DNA from 2 places in the Kitasatospora sp. NPDC051164 genome. Region 1 is predicted to be linked to the other one. Evidence: riboswitches for the same ligand, from Rfam matches in the RefSeq annotation. Region 1 holds a riboswitch; the other holds the start of a gene.

The links. A riboswitch is a leader RNA that binds a small molecule or an ion and turns the genes downstream of it on or off. The one in region 1 is predicted to bind cyclic di-AMP.
Region 2: linked by a shared signal. The riboswitch ahead of ACIBEC_RS00915 (hypothetical protein) and the one ahead of ACIBEC_RS07560 (NlpC/P60 family protein) in region 1 are both predicted to bind cyclic di-AMP.

What each region holds. Positions count from the first base shown of each region.
Region 1 covers NZ_JBITFB010000004.1:109,340-116,762, forward strand. The annotation lists gene ACIBEC_RS07555 (NlpC/P60 family protein) at 181-1,227, opposite strand; gene ACIBEC_RS07560 (NlpC/P60 family protein) at 1,454-2,587, opposite strand; cyclic di-AMP (ydaO/yuaA leader) riboswitch at 2,598-2,751, opposite strand; gene ACIBEC_RS07565 (NlpC/P60 family protein) at 3,089-4,126, opposite strand; gene ACIBEC_RS07570 (NYN domain-containing protein) at 4,327-5,628, opposite strand; gene ACIBEC_RS07575 (hypothetical protein) at 5,943-6,206, opposite strand; gene ACIBEC_RS07580 (rhomboid family intramembrane serine protease) at 6,409-7,191, shown strand; gene ACIBEC_RS07585 (Lrp/AsnC ligand binding domain-containing protein) at 7,233-7,423, shown strand, end outside.
Region 2 covers NZ_JBITFB010000001.1:212,649-220,071, forward strand. The annotation lists gene ACIBEC_RS00905 (IclR family transcriptional regulator) at 1-773, shown strand, start outside; gene ACIBEC_RS00910 (hypothetical protein) at 1,091-1,669, shown strand; gene ACIBEC_RS00915 (hypothetical protein) at 1,746-2,975, opposite strand; cyclic di-AMP (ydaO/yuaA leader) riboswitch at 2,984-3,168, opposite strand; gene ACIBEC_RS00920 (hypothetical protein) at 3,392-3,514, opposite strand; gene ACIBEC_RS00925 (phenolic acid decarboxylase) at 3,749-4,078, shown strand; gene ACIBEC_RS00930 (alpha/beta hydrolase-fold protein) at 4,176-5,318, opposite strand; gene ACIBEC_RS00935 (TetR family transcriptional regulator) at 5,617-6,237, opposite strand; gene ACIBEC_RS00940 (SDR family oxidoreductase) at 6,375-7,139, shown strand; gene ACIBEC_RS00945 (Pr6Pr family membrane protein) at 7,307-7,423, opposite strand, start outside.

The DNA of each region.
Region 1 (7,423 bases):
CCGCCTGGCGGGCCGGTGCCGCCGCCGGGGCGACCGGCGGCAGCGACAGCTGGGCCAGCCCGCCGGCCGCGAGCAGCAGCGCACCCCGCCGGGACAGCGTGCGGCGGGTCCTGTCCGTCGGGTGGGGGTCGTGGGGGCCCGCTATCGGGTGGGGGTCGTGGGGGCCGGGCGGCGACGTGCTCAGAGCCGGACCACCCCCGAGACCGGCATGGCGTTGACGCTCTCGTAGCGGACCTTGGCGCCCGGGTAAGGGGCGTGCACGATCACGCCACCGCCGGCGTACATGCCGACGTGGTGCATGTCCCGGTAGAAGATCACCAGGTCTCCCGGTCGCGCTTCGGAGAGGTTGATCCGCTGGCCGGCGTACGCCTGGGCCTGCGAGGTGCGCGGCAGGGTCACTCCGGCCTGCCGCCAGCTGTAGTACATCAGACCGGAGCAGTCGAACGCACGGGGCCCGGTGGCCCCGTAAACGTACGGCGCGCCGACCATCCGGACCGCGGCCGCCAGCGCGGCGGCCCCGCGCTCGGAGGCGGGCGGGGCGGAGCCGAGGTCCAGCCGGTCGGTGCCGCGGGTGGCGCGCTGCTCGGCGTCCCGGGCGTCCTGGGCGGTCATCCTGGCCCGCTCGACGGCACCCAGGCCGTTGAGCAGCTTCTGTGCCGTGGTCAGCCGCTGCTGGATCTGCTGCTTGCTGTCGGCGAGCGAGCGGCGGGTCTGGTCCAGCTCGGCGAGCTTGCCGGCGGCCTCGGCGCGCCGTTGGTCGAGCCGGCGCTGGCGGGTGACCAGCTCGTGCAGCGTCTCCTGCTGCCGCTGCGTCGCCTGGCCCATGGTTCGGGCGCGGGCGAGGTAGTCCTCCGGGTCGGGGGACAGCATCAGCTGGGCGGTCTGGGTCATCCCGCCGCCGCGGTACTCGGCCCCGGCCACGGTCGCCAGGTCGCCGCGCAGCTCGTTGAGCTGGTCCTGGGCGACGGCGATCTCGCCCTGCAGGATCGTGGTCTCCCCCTGGAGCCGCCGCTGGGCCTCCTGGGCCGCGTTGTACCTCTCCGAAGCCTGCTCGGCCTCGTCGTAGAGCTGCTCGACCTGTGTCTTGACGTCCTTGCGGTCGGCCGGGTCCGGGCTGCCGGGGGCGGCGTGGGCGCTGCCGCCGGTCGCCATGCCGAGCGCGGTGGTGGCCGCCGCCGTCAGCACCAGCGCACGGACGAGCAGTTGGGAACGGCGGTGCACGGACATGGTGGCAGCGGCTCCAATCCTGCGGCGCGGCCCCGCCGCCGCCCCACTGCGGGCGGTCGTCGAGCGGGAGTCCGGTGGCAGACGTTAGCGAGTCCGGGCAAGCGAGTCCAAACCCCTCCGGACCCGAATATTTGACCCGTAATCGGACATCAGCCCGAGCCGCCGGAAAAGCCGCAGGCCCGGCCTTCCGTGGAGGAAGACCGGGCCTGGAAGCGCCGAGTACGGATCAGACCCGCACGATGCTGGTCAGCGGCATGTTGGTGACGGCCTCGTAGCGGACCGAGGCACCCGGCTTGGGCGCGTGCAGCACCTGGCCGTTGCCGGCGTAGATGCCGACGTGGTGGGCGTCCCCGAAGAAGATCAGCAGGTCGCCGGGCTGGGCCTGGGACAGGTCGCTGCCGATCCGGGTGCCGGCGTGCGCCTGCTCCTGCGAGGTGCGCGGCAGCGAGACGCCGACCTGGTTGAACGCCCAGACCATCAGGCCGGAGCAGTCGAAGGAGGACGCGCCGGTGGCGCCCCACACGTACGGGCTGCCGACCTTGGAGGCGGCGGCGGAGAGCGCGGCGGCACCGCGCGAGCTGCCGGGGGCGACCGGCTTGGCGACCGGCGAGGCCGGGGCCGGGGCCGAGCCCGCGGAGAGGTCGGTGCGGCTGTTGTCGCGGGAGGCGCGGTCGGCGGCCTGCTGGGCCTTGACCGCGGCGTCGGCCTGGGCCTTGGCGTCGGCGGCGGCCTTCTCCTCGGCCGCGCGCAGCGCCTGGCGCTCCTGCTCGGTCAGGGTGTTGAGCAGGTCCTGGGCGGCCTTCAGCTTGTTCTGGACCTCGTCCTTGGAGGCCTTCAGCTGCTGGGTGGTCGACTCCAGCTCGGCGAGCTTGCCCTGGGCCTCGGTGCGGTCCTGGTCGAGCTTGCGCTGCTGCTCCTGGAGCACCTTCAGCTGGTTCTTCTGGGTGTCGCCGGCCTGGTTCAGCGCACCGGCCTGGTTGAGGAAGCTGTCCGGGCTGGACGAGAACATCAGCTGGACGGTCGGGGATATGCCGCCGTTGCGGTACTGCTCCCCGGCGATCTCGGCGAGGCCGCCCTGCAGATCGGTCACCTGGTCCTGCTGACGGGCCACCTGGTCCTGCAGGCCGGAGACCTGCTTCTCCAGCGTCTGCTGCTTCTCCTGGGCGGCGTTGTACTGCTCGGTCGCCACCTCGGCCTGCTCGTTGAGCTGGTCGACCTGCTCCTTGACCTGGTCCTTGGTCGGCTGCGGGTCGGCGTGGGCGCCGGACTGCGCGGAGAGGGCGACGGCTGCGGCGGCGACACCGGTCAGGATCGAGACACGGGCGCGGCCGGCTGGCTTGGGACGACGATGGGACGCCACGAAGGCGGGCTCCTTCTTCCTACGTCCGCCTACCGGGTGAGCTGACGGGTTCGGGCCGGAAGCATGCCCTACGACGCCTCACGGCCGTTCCAGCGGCCGACCTGGCGCCGATTCACCCCGGAGGAACGTGGTTCCCCGGCTCCGCTGCGCAGCACCCCCGACTACTGGGCTCCCCTGTCGGGCAGTCGCTTCGACCTGCCCCGCTGCCTCGCGAACTCGACGGTAGCCACCGCCGCCACCCCGGCTGGGTGATCGACACTGCGATGGCTCGGTGCATGACCCTAGTAACTGAACCGTGATCGGTTCAAATCCTTGTCAGAAAAAAGACGGAAGATTACCCAAGTTCTTTTGTGAAAATGACCGATGGTAACCGCCGCCCCACGCAAGGCTGATCAGGTCTCACCCGATGCTCGCGAAACGGTCGAAAACCCGAACGCCACCCCCGGTCGGGGGTGGCGCGGATCACAGGGCTCGGGCGAACCCCTTCGGCGTGTCGGGCCGTCAGACCCGGCGGATGGTGTTGATCGGCATCGCGTCGGCCTTCATCACCTTCACCACGTCACCGGTGTGCGGCGCGTGGACCACCATGCCGTTGCCGATGTACATCGCGACGTGGTGCATGTCGGGGCCGTAGATGACCAGGTCGCCCGGCTGAGCCGCCGCCAGTCCGGGCACCGCGGTGCCGTAGTGGCCCTGCTCCTGCGAGGTGCGCGGCAGCGAGACGCCGGCCTGGCCGTACGACCAGACCATCAGGCCCGAGCAGTCGAAGGTGCTCGACCCGGTGGCGCCCCACACGTACGGCGAGCCCTGCTTGCTCATCGCCTTGGCGAGGGCCACGGCCGCGTAGCCACTGGCCGGCGGCAGGCTGCTCAGGTCGACCCGGTCGCTGCCGCGCGAGGCCCGGTCGTCCTGCGCCTGCTGGGCCTTCAGCGCGGTGCGCTCGGCGGCGCTCAGCGAGTTCATCAGGTCCTGGGCGGCCTTCAGCTTGGTGTTGACGTCCGCCTTGGCCTGGTTCAGGTCCTTGGTGGTGGTGTCGAGCGAGGCCAGCACGGCGGCCGCCTCGGTCTTCTCCTGGTCCAGCCGGCGCTGCTGGTCCAGCAGCCCCTTGAGCGCCTCCGCCTGGGTGGTGCTGGCCTGCTGGACGGTGGAGGCCTTCTCCAGGTAGCCGGACGGGTCGGAGGAGAGCATCAGCTGGACGGACGGGTCGATGCCGCCGGTGCGGTACTGCTCGCCCGCCACCTCGGCCAGGCCGGCCTGCAGCTGGGTCATCTGCTCCTGGCCGCGGGCCACCTGGTCCTGCAGCTGGTCGGCCTGCTTGCGCAGCTGCGTGGCCCGCTCCGTGGCGCCGTTGTACTTCTCTGCCGCCTGCTCCTGCTCTTGCTGGAGTTGGTCGATCTGCGCCTTGACGTCCGTTTTGTTCGGCTGCGGCGCGGCGTGCGCGGCTACCTGGGCGGAGAGTGCGACCGCGGTCGCAGCGGCCGCGGTGAGCACGGAGACCCGCGCGCGGCTCGGCTGCTTGGGACGGCGGTGGGAGGCCAAGGGACCGGCTCCTTCTTCCAACGGACTCACCCGATTGGATGAGATTCCGGAAAATAGGTTTGACGCCAGACCCTAGTGCGGATCTATCCGCTTTGCCACTCCCCCGAAGGCGTGAACTCTGTTTCCCACACCGACTTCACCGGACCCGCACACCACCACGGACCCAAGGCTGACCAGGAGTCATCCTACGCGGCCCGCGCTCAGGGCCGGGCCAGCCGGTTCAGCAGCAGCACCGAGGCGACCGGGCGCGCGCCCGCCTTCCGCACGCCCTCCGCGACCTCCCGGTCGGCGGAGACCACCACCACCGGACGGCCCTGCGGCTCGGCCCGCACCAGACGGCGAATCAGCTCGTCCGCGGTCTCCCCGGTCCGGCTGAACCGTACCCGGACCCCGCGCGGCGGTGCCATGATCACCGGAACGTCCAGGTCCTGCCCGTCGAACACACAGGTGACCTCCGCCTGGGTGCGCTGGGCCAGCATCGCCAGCCCGCCCAGCAACCGGATCCGCTGCTGCTCCAGCGGCAGCGTCGGATAGCCGGTCTTGGTCACGTTGTAGCCGTCCACCACCAGGTGCACCTGCGGGATCGCCAGCAGCTGGTCCAGCAGCGCCGGGTCGTCCTCGGCCAGCCCGCGCCGCGCCACGTCGTGCGGCGAGGCCGCCCCCGGCACCACCGCCTCCACCAGGTCCGCCGGGCGGATCTGGGAGACCGGCAGTGCCAGCTCCCGCTGCAGCCCCTGGGCCGACTGCAGCACGGTGTCCAGCAGCAGCCGCAGCCGCATGTCCTCGACGCTGCGCCCCTCGCGGGCCGACCGGCGGCCCTGCTCGGCGGCGTTCTCCAGCTCGGAGACTCGGTGTTTGAGCCGCCGCGCCTCGGTCTCGGCCGCACTGCGCTCGGCCGCGCCCTGCGCCTTCGCGGCCTCCAGCTCCCCGGCCAGGCGGCGCGCCTCGGCCTGCGCCCGGCGGGTGTCGCTCTCGAGCGACCGCACCTTCTTGCGCAGCGACTCGGCCTCCCGCCGGACGCCCTCGAACTCCGCGCGCTGCCGCTCCAGGTCCGCCCGTGCGGCGGCCCGCACCTCGGCCAGCTCGGCCTGCAGCTTCTCCGCGAGCCGGGCCGCCTCCGCGGCCGCGTCCTCGGCGCCTGCCCGCTCGACCTCCTCGCCGACCTCGGCGACCAGCCGGCTCCAGCCCGCCGAACGCACCAGGTAGGCGGCGGCGGCGACGTCCATCGGATCGGCGGCGCCCGGGACACTGCCCGACTCCAGCGCCCTCACCAGGTCCGGCTGCCCCAGCCGCAGCCGCTCCGCTATCCGCACCCGGAACGCCGGCTCCGCCTCCAGCGCGGCCGCCAGCGCGGTGGCCGCGTACTTGGCGCGCCGCGCGGGGGTGAACTTCACGTACTGACGCAGGCTCTGCGGGAGCTCGCCCGGCGGCAGTCCGCCCAGCGCGTCCGAGGCCAGCCCGACCACGCGCCGGCGCACCCCCTCGGGCAGCGGCCGGTCCAGCTTCTCGGCGACGTGCTCCGACCCGGGCTCAGCGGACTCGGAGGTGTCAGGGGTGTCTGGAGTGTCTGGGGTGTCGGGCGCAGCGCTCTCCGCCGGTCCCGTCCCGGCGTCCGGCACCTGCTCCTGCGCAGCGGGCCGAAGCCCCTGCGCTTCGCCGGGCTCCTTCGCTGCGTCCACCACGTCCTCGGCTCCGATCCTGTTTCCGGCGGGGTACGGCCGCGACCGCCCCCTGTCGTCACGCTCCGTGCGTCTTGTCTGTATTGTCCCGTGCGGCGGACGGGCGCGCGGCGCACCGCCCACCACACCGGCGGGGATCAGCCCTGCTCGGTCGGGGCCTCCGCGCCCTCGGCACCCGGGCGGGCCACCAGCTCGACCTGGTCCACGGCGTTGCACCAGCGGCAGCGCACCGACTCGATGGTCTCGCTCAGCACCTCGGTCTCCTCGACCTTGGAGTCGCCGGCCAGGTCGAAGTGCAGGAACTCGGTGACCCGCGCGCTGCGGGTGACATCGAACCGGGTGAGGTTGCCGCACAGCGTGCAGCGCCAGCGCGTCTCGGCGGTCAGGGCGGGGACGGTCATCGGGGGGTCCTCTCGGGTGGTCCCTGCGTGGGCCAGGCGCTCCCCCCGGAGCCCCGGCATCGGCGGCGGGAGGCGGGATTGCCCGCCCCAAGCCTATTGCCTGGGGCAACCATCGCGACCACCGGTCAGCGGAATAGCGGGGCTAGTCCACCTGCCGTAAACCGCCGTGTCACCTGCGGCGCCCGGAGGGATGCTTGGCCGCATGGCGCTCGCGGCCCCCGACCACACCGCCGAGCGGGGCGGCCGGCCGGAGGCGGCCGCCCCGGCGGTCACCTACGCCCTGATCGCGGTCAACACCCTGGTCTTCCTGCTCGGCCCGGCCGCCGGACTCAATCCGCTGTACGGCCCCGGCCAGGCCCGGGTCTGCGCGGAGCAGCGGTACGAGCAGCGCTGGGGCGCCGTCCCGGCCGAACTGCTGACCGGGCGGCCGCTGACCGCCGCGCAGTTGACGGAGGCCCCCGACCCGGTCCCCGGCTGCCCGGCCGCCCCGACCCCGGGCAAGCACCCGGCGCTGTCCGCCCTCACCGGCCTCTTCCTGCACGCCGGCTGGCTGCACCTGCTCGGCAACCTGCTCTTCCTCCACGTCTTCGGCCCGACCGTCGAACGGCGGCTGGGTCGGGCCCGGTACGCCGTCTTCTACCTGGCGGCCGGCAGCCTGGCCACGTACGGCTTCGCGCTCGCCGAGGCGCACGCGCCGGATTCCACCCGGGTGCTCATCGGAGCCTCCGGCGCGATCTCGGCCGTCCTGGGCGCCTATCTGCGCCTGCACCCGCGCGCCCGGGTGACCACCCTCGTCCCGCTGTTGTTCTTCCTGCCGCTGCGCTTCCCGGCCTGGCTGGTGCTCGGCCTCTGGTTCGCCCTGCAGTGGTGGTCGGTGCATTCGGCGGGCCCGGGGGTGGCCTACCTGGTCCACGTGATCGGCTTCTCGGCCGGCTTCCTCTACACCTGCACGGTGGTTCGCCACCCCTCGCGACGACCCGGCTGACGCCCGATACGCTGGCGGCACCCCACAAAGGAGCCCGAACAGTGATCACCGCCATCGTCCTGATCAAGACCAGTGTCGACCGCATCCCGGAGATCGCCGAGGCCATCGCCGCCATCGAGGGCGTCAGCGAGGTCTACTCGGTGACCGGCGGATACGACCTGGTGGCGATGGTCCGGGTGCGCCGCCACGACGACCTGGCCGAGGTCATCCCGGGCCGGCTCAACAAGGTCCC
Region 2 (7,423 bases), on a different contig from region 1:
CGACGACAGGCTCCGACCGCGCGAGCGGCGGCGTGCAGTCCGTCGAGCGCGCCTTCCAACTCCTGGAGGCGCTGGCCGACGCCGGCGGCGTGGCCACGCTCAGCGAGCTCTCCACCAGTTCCGGCCTCCCGATGCCGACCATCCACCGACTGGTTCGTACCCTCGTCCAGCAGGGCTATGTCCGCCAGGACACCGCGCGCCGCTACACCCTCGGCCCCCGGCTGATCCGCCTCGGCGAGACGGCCGGGCGGCTGCTCGGCAGCTGGGCCCGCCCCTACCTGGCCGAGCTCATGGAGGCCACCGGCGAGACCGCGAACCTGGCGGTACTGGAGGGCGGCGAGGTGGTGTACGTCGGGCAGGTGCAGTCGCGGCGCTCGATGCGGATGTTCACCGAGGTCGGGCGGCGGGTGCAGCCGCACTGCACCGGCGTCGGCAAGGCACTGCTCGCCCAGCTGCCCGAGGACGAGGCGCGCGCCGCCCTCGGCCCCAACCCGCTGCCGGCCCACACCGAGTACACGGTCACCGACCCGCAGGAGCTGCTGCACCAGCTCGCCGAGGCGCGCGAGCGCGGCTACGTGGTCGACGACCAGGAGCAGGAGATCGGCGTCCGCTGCATCGCGCTCGCCGTCCCCGGCGCGCCGACGCCCACCGCGCTCTCGGTCTCCGGGCCGGAGGCCCGCATCCGGGCCCTGGAGGAGCAGGCCGGGGCCGCCTCGCTGGTACCGGTGATGCGCCAGATCGCCGGCCGACTGGGGCAGGTCCTCGCCCCCTGAGGGCCACCAGCCTGACGCCTCGTCAACCCCCCTTTCCGACACGGGCCGCCGGGCCGACACCGCACGTCCTCCGTTCGAGCGGACGGCGGCGGGGCGGGTCGGGATGCGCCCCGGTCGCGGCGACAGCTCGGCCACCCTGGTGCGGACGCGGCCCGCGACGGTGCGGGCGGCCGAAGCACGAGGGCACGGTGAGCGGCATGGAGCAGCAGGACGTACGGGGCGTCGTAGGAGGTGGCTCGGGATCGCACGGCAGCGCTGGGTCTTGCGGTGACACGGGATCGCACGGCAGCACGAGGGGCAGGAGGTACGGCGGGGCCGTGCTGGTCGCGGCCGTCGTGGCGGGCTGCACGGTGGCGGTGCCGGCCACCAGCCCGTCCTGGGCGCTGCGTCGGCCGGAGCCCCGTCCGGCGGTGGAGGTCGTCGCGCCGGGCGCGCCGACCGCGTCCGCCGTCCCCGAGGTGTCCACCCTGCCCGCCGTGGTCGCCGCGCCGTCCGACTCCGACCTGGAGGTGGTCCGGATCGACCCGGCCCCGGCGGCGCCGCCCGGCGGCAGCACGACCGTCCACGGCTTCGTCGCCAACAGGGGCCCGGACACCACCGCCTCCCCGTTCACGGTCGTGGTCACCCTGCCGAAGGGCGTCACCCCCGAGGGGCCCTACTACCCCGACAACTGCGGGGTGCTGCAGAACGGCCACCGGGTGCGCTGCGTCTTCGGGCCCGGGCTGCCGCCGCTGCGCACCGCGACCGCCCTCGTCCCGGTCCGTCTGGACCCCGACCTGCCCCTGGGAAAACTGAGCGGCGGCTGGGTCGCGGTGCGCAGCGCGGACGACCGGGACGAGAGCAACAACCGGCAGCCGTTCGACATCACGGTGGTCGAGACGACTGCCGGTTCCTGAACCACGTCCTCCCACCGGGCGCCGGGCGCCGGCGAGCGGCTGCCGGCTTGCGGCGACCGGTGAGACGTCCTACCGGTTAGCGGTAGACGCGGACGTAGTCGGCGGCCATGGTGATCGGAGAGGCCCCCTGCGGCGCGGGGTGGTACTGCCCCGCGCACACCGAGAGGTTGAGGATCAGGTACGCCGACCAGTTGGCGCCGACGCCCTTGCCGTCCGAGAAGACCTTGACGACCCACTGGTCCTTCGCGATGGCGCTCGCGTCGGTGTAGTACTTCGGGTTGCCGGGGTTGACGTGGTTGGTCAGCTCCAGCAGGTTCGGGTTGTCGGGGTGGTACTCGAAGGAGTCGATCTCCCCGTTGCCGTTCTTCCAGGTCCACAGGGCCGGCCAGGCGCCGGTGCCCGCGGGCAGCTTGACCCGGGTCTCGGCGTAGTCGCCGGTCTTGACCTGGAATCCCTCGCCGGAGCCCTCGGTGGTCAGGAAGCCGGTGTTCCAGGACTGCTTGCCGTTCTCCAGGGCCGGGCCCCCGGGGGCGGCGGTGAAGGTGGCGACCCCGTTGGCGACGCTGACGTTGTTCTTGTTCAGCCAGTCCAGCTTGTTGTCGTCCGGGTTGTGGTTCCCGTACTTGTACGAGGTGCTCTTGTCGCCGACCCAGCGCTGGCCCCAGGAGATCGAGCCGTTGAACTCGTCCGACCAGGTCAGCGACTTGCCGGTGACCGGGGAGGACGGCGCGGGGGTGGTCGGGCTGGCCGTGGCGCTCGGGGTCGGCGTGGGGGTCGGGGTCGGCGTGGAGGTCGGCGCTGGGGTGGCGGTGGCCGTCGGGGCCGGGGCCGGGGTGGCGGTGGCCGAGACCACCAGCTGCTGCGAGAGCAGGTTGTGCCAGACGCCGCCGAGGTCCTGCCAGAAGCCGAACTGGGTGTACGTCCCGGCGGGCAGGGTGCGCGCGCCGCTGGTGAAGTTCACGCCGCTCGGGCAGATCTGCACGTTGGAGGCGTTGCCGGGGAAGTCGAGGTTGGTGCCGCGCGCGTCCCGCACGCCCACGCCGACGGTCTTCGCGGTGAAGCAGGCCGAGGAGTGCAGGCCGAGCGAGGCGGTGCTGGCCTTGCCCGCGACCATGGTGGCGGGGGCGAGCCGGTCCTGGGTGACGGTCGGCGCGGTGGCGGCCTGGGCACTGCTCACGGACGGCAGTCCGAACAGGCCGGCGCCGCTGATGGCGAGCGCCCCGGTGGCGGCGAAGGCGGTGTTGCGGCTGCGGCGGGAGGGGCGGGCGTGGCGCGGCGTGGCGCGCCGGACAGCAGGCTGGGGCATGAGCGGGCCTCTGCGACGCCTGCGAGGTTAGCTGTCGGGTTCGGGCTGCAGTTGGCCCTGCCGCCTGTGGAACAGCTTCACCCCTAGCCACGACCCGTACGCGTGAGCGCGCGGGCCGGGCGCCGACCTTGGTTCCCCCGCTCCCGTCCGCGTGGTGCTCGGTGACCCGCCGACGGGTGGACGGGACTCGGCGTCCCGGCGGCGGGGTCCGCGAGGGCGGACGACCGTTGCAGGCTAGGCAGGCTGTGCGTGAACGGACAACTCCGTCGGTCCGGTTGTCGTGCCGCTCACAGTGGTGTCGATCAACGACGCTGTGTGGCGGCAGAGTTGATCAATCCCCCGGCCCGGCCGGATGCCTGTCCGGGTTCCTGGCCCGGTGCCCGTCCGGGTGCTCGGCCGAAGGCCTGGCGGGATGGTCAGCCGAGACAGGCGTCGACCTGGCTCTCGGCCTCCGGCGCCCAGGCCGGCTCCAGGCGGTCGAGGCCGCTCAGCAGCCGGGTGCCGCCGACCGTCACGATGCCGGTGGTGTGGACGGGCATGGTGGGGGTGCGTCTCGCTGGGGTGAGTCTCGCAGGGGTGCGTCTTATGGGTGGACGGTAGGACCGGAGCGCGGCGGGTGTCCATGTGCCGGTCGCACACCCCGGCGGGCGGCGCGGTGGCGATCCGTACCGTGGCAAAGATCTGACCGACTGCACCCGGTCGGATAAATTGGAGGCCTGACATTTCCGCAGTGCACAAGAGCACCAAAGCCCGAAACGAGGAGCCGCCCCACCATGATCGCGTCCCTGCCCGCCTTCGCCGGCCGCACCTACGTCTTCCGGGCCGACAACGGCGCGGCCTTCCGCAACACCTACTCGGCCGACGGCACGCGGCTGCGCTGGGAGGGCCTCGGCGAGTCCGCGGGCCAGTGGGAGGACGTGCGGCTGCACGTCGCCGAGGTCGCACCGGAGATCTACTTCGTCAGCTGGACGGAGCAGAGCGGGATCACCGTCAGCCATGTGATGGACCTGAACAAGCTGACGGTGCGGGCCTTCTGGACCTTCGAGGGCGAGGGCGGCCGGGTCGGCCAGCTGCACACCGGTTCGCTGGAGCGGGTGGCCTGAGACCCGTGACGGCCGGACCTCGGGCCCGCGGCTGGGCCCCGGGGTCCGGCCGATAAGCGGCCGGTCGTCAGGCGGTCGGTCGTCAGGCGGTCGGTCGTCAGGCGGTCGGGTTCGGCACCGCAAGGTGCTGGGACAGCCACTCCAGCGAGGACGGCAGCAGCGCGCTCCAGGTCTCGAAGTTGTGGCCGCCGTTCTCGAGCATGCTGTACGAGACCTTCATCGGGCTCCGCGCCGCCTCGACGAAGGCCTCGGTCTCCCGCCGGTAGTCGCCGTCGCCCTTCTTGGTGCCCGCCAGCAGCACGGACACGTTGGGCTGCGGCAGGTTCTTCAGCCGCCACATCAGGTTGGCCTCGTCGCGGCGCTGCTTGCTGCCGCCGAACAGGTCACCGGTGGTCGGGTCGTCGGCGGCGTCGTAGTAGGCCGAGAGCGCGACGGCGGTCGGGAACACGTCGGGGTGGCGCATGGCCAGCTTGAGGGCGCAGTAGCCTCCGGTCGAGTTGCCCATGAAGGCCCAGGCCTGCGGGTCGGACGAGACCCGGAAGCTGGCCTGGATCGCCGAGGGCACGTCCTTGGTGAAGTACGTGTCGGACTGCGGGCCGTTCGGGATGTCCTCGCACTCGGTGTCCTGCGGCAGCGCGGGCGAGGGGCGCATCAGGATCAGGACGGTCGGCTGCATCCGGCCTTCCTGCAGCAGCTTGAGCGCCGCGCCCGGGTAGTTGAAGCGGGTGATCAGGTTCTCGGCGATTCCTGGGAACCCGGTGCTGACGATCACGGCCGGGAACTTCCTCTGCGCGTACTCCGGCTGGAAGTACTGCGGGGGCAGGTAGACGTAGCTCTCGGTGGACAGCCGGCTGACCGCGCCGTCGATCCGGACCTTGCGGATCTCGCCCGACTGGCTGGGCTCGCGGCCCACCGCACCGCCGCCCTTGACCGAGGCGTGGCCGATCGTCTCCACCAGGAGGCGACCGGAGGCGTCCGCCTTGTTGTGGATCACCACCGGGCCGGTGTCACCGGTACCCAGCAGGTCGTCCCAACTGCTGTAGAAGGCGAAGTAGTTGTTCGCCACCAGGCCGAGCGCCGCGAGCACCGCGAACTGGGTGGCGAGCAGCGTGCCGATCCGGCCGAGCACCGCCTGCCAGGTCGTCCTGGCCATCCTGGGCCACAGCCAGACCGTACCCCCCATCACCACGACGGCGATCAATACGGTCAGCGCCAGCACCTTGTGGCTCGTCAGACCCATGTCCTACTTGCTCCCACGCCTCGAACTCCGGACCCCTCCGCTGGGGACATCCGAGGAGGTCACCCCGGTTCCCCTGTCAGGGCGCAGTGATCAACCCTAGCGCCAGCTGGGAGATCGCTGATGGCGGGCTGGGAGGTCGCGGGGAACGGCCGACGGCTTTCAACCGACAGAGTTCAGATGACAGATTTCGAAATCTGTCATCTGACATCTGAACCCTGAACCCTGTCAGCTGCTCGCCGTCATCCGCCAACCGCCGGGCTCGGCAGCCACCACGCCCCACGCCCGACGCACCCCCGGCTCAGGACACCCGCTCCCAGAGCCGCAGCCCCGCCGTGAGCTCGCGCATGCAGCGGGCCCCCAGGTCGCGCGGGGAGCCCGGGCCGGCCGCGGGGGCCCCGGAAGAGGCCCACTGCTCCAGGGCCACCCGGATCGCCGCTGTCGCGGCGGCGGCGGCCAGCCGGATCTCCAGCGGATCGGCGCCCTCCGGACAGCGGTCGGCGAGGACCGCGCGCAGCCGCACCTCCGAGTCGGCATGGACGCGCTGCCAGGCACCTTCCAGGCTCGGGTCGCGCAGCAGGCTGCGGGTCCACTGCATCATCTCGGCGCCCGCCTCGTCGGCCGGCGTCAGCGACGCGACCGCCGCGCTCTCCAGCGCCTCGCGCAGCGGCAGGTCGGCCGAGCTCTCGGCGAACCGGTCGACCCACTGCCGTCCGCCCGCCGCGAGCAGCGGGGCGACGGCGTCCTCCTTGACGGAGAAGTACCGGTAGAAGGTGCGCAGCGAGATGCCTGCGGCGAGGGCGATCTCCTCGGCGGTGGTGGCCTCCGCCCCCTTTTCGGCGAAGAGCGCGGCGGCAGCGCGGGCGATCTCCAGCCGGGTGGCGTCACGGCGGCGCTGGTTCAGGGTCGGGCGTCCGGTCACGGGGTCAGCCTACGCGGATGGGTGCCATTCTGGCGCGTCATGCCGAGATGACTCATCAAGCCTCATTGGCACAACGTGCCACTTGGGCGTACCGTGCCTCTTGAGGTCGAGAGACCACGAACGAACGGAGTACCACAATGGAGCGCTTCAGCGGACGGAACGTCCTGATCACCGGCGGCGGCTCGGGCATCGGCCAGGCCACCGTGCACCGGATCCTCGCCGAGGGTGGCAAGGTCGTCGCCGTCGACGTCAACGAGGACGGCCTGAAGAGGACCCTGGACCGCGCGACCGCCGACGGCACCGCGGACCGCCTGACCATCCGGGTCCTGGACATCTCCGACGAGGCCGCCGTCGTCGCGGGCGTCGCCGAGGCGATCGCCGCCCTGGGCGGCCTGGACGTCCTGGTCAACGCGGCCGGCATCCTCCGTGCCTCGCACACCCACGAGACCACCCTGGAGTTCTGGAACACGCTCCTCGCGGTGAACCTGACCGGCACCTTCCTGATGACCCGCGAGGCGCTCCCCGCACTGCTCGCGGGCGGCAAGGGCGTGGTGGTCAACTTCAGCTCCACCTCCGCGAGCTTCGCCCACCCCTACATGGCCGCGTACGCCGCGACCAAGGGCGGCATCCAGTCCTTCACCCACGCCATCGCCTCGGAGTACTCGAAGCAGGGCCTGCGCGCGGTCTGCGTCGCCCCGGGCAGCATCGACAGCGGCATGACCAACAACCCCGGCCTGCCCGCCGACGCCGACTTCAGCCTGCTCGCCAAGCTCTCCCCCGCCCTCGGCCAGGGCTTCGCGGGCCCGGAGACGGTGGCCGGCGTGATCGCCATGCTCGCCTCCGACGACGGCGCCTTCGTCACCGGCACCGAGCTCCGCATCGACGGCGGCACCCACATGTGACCGCCCGCCCCGCGGTCCCGAACGGCGGGGCCTGTGCCGTCCCCTGTACGGCACAGGCCCCGCTTCGGCGTTTCGCCCGCTGCCGGAAGGCCTCGATGCTGCGTCGGCGGCCGTGAGGGTCCGGAGCGTCACCACGGCCGTCACCACGGGAGCGTGCTCGGCCCTCGTCAGCCCGTTCCGGCACCGGCGTGACGGCCCCTCGGGACCGCGCCGTCGCGGGCGTCGCGGTGCGCGGCGAGCACGTTGCCCACGGCGGCGACCGCGGCGCCGACGAGGACGAAGGC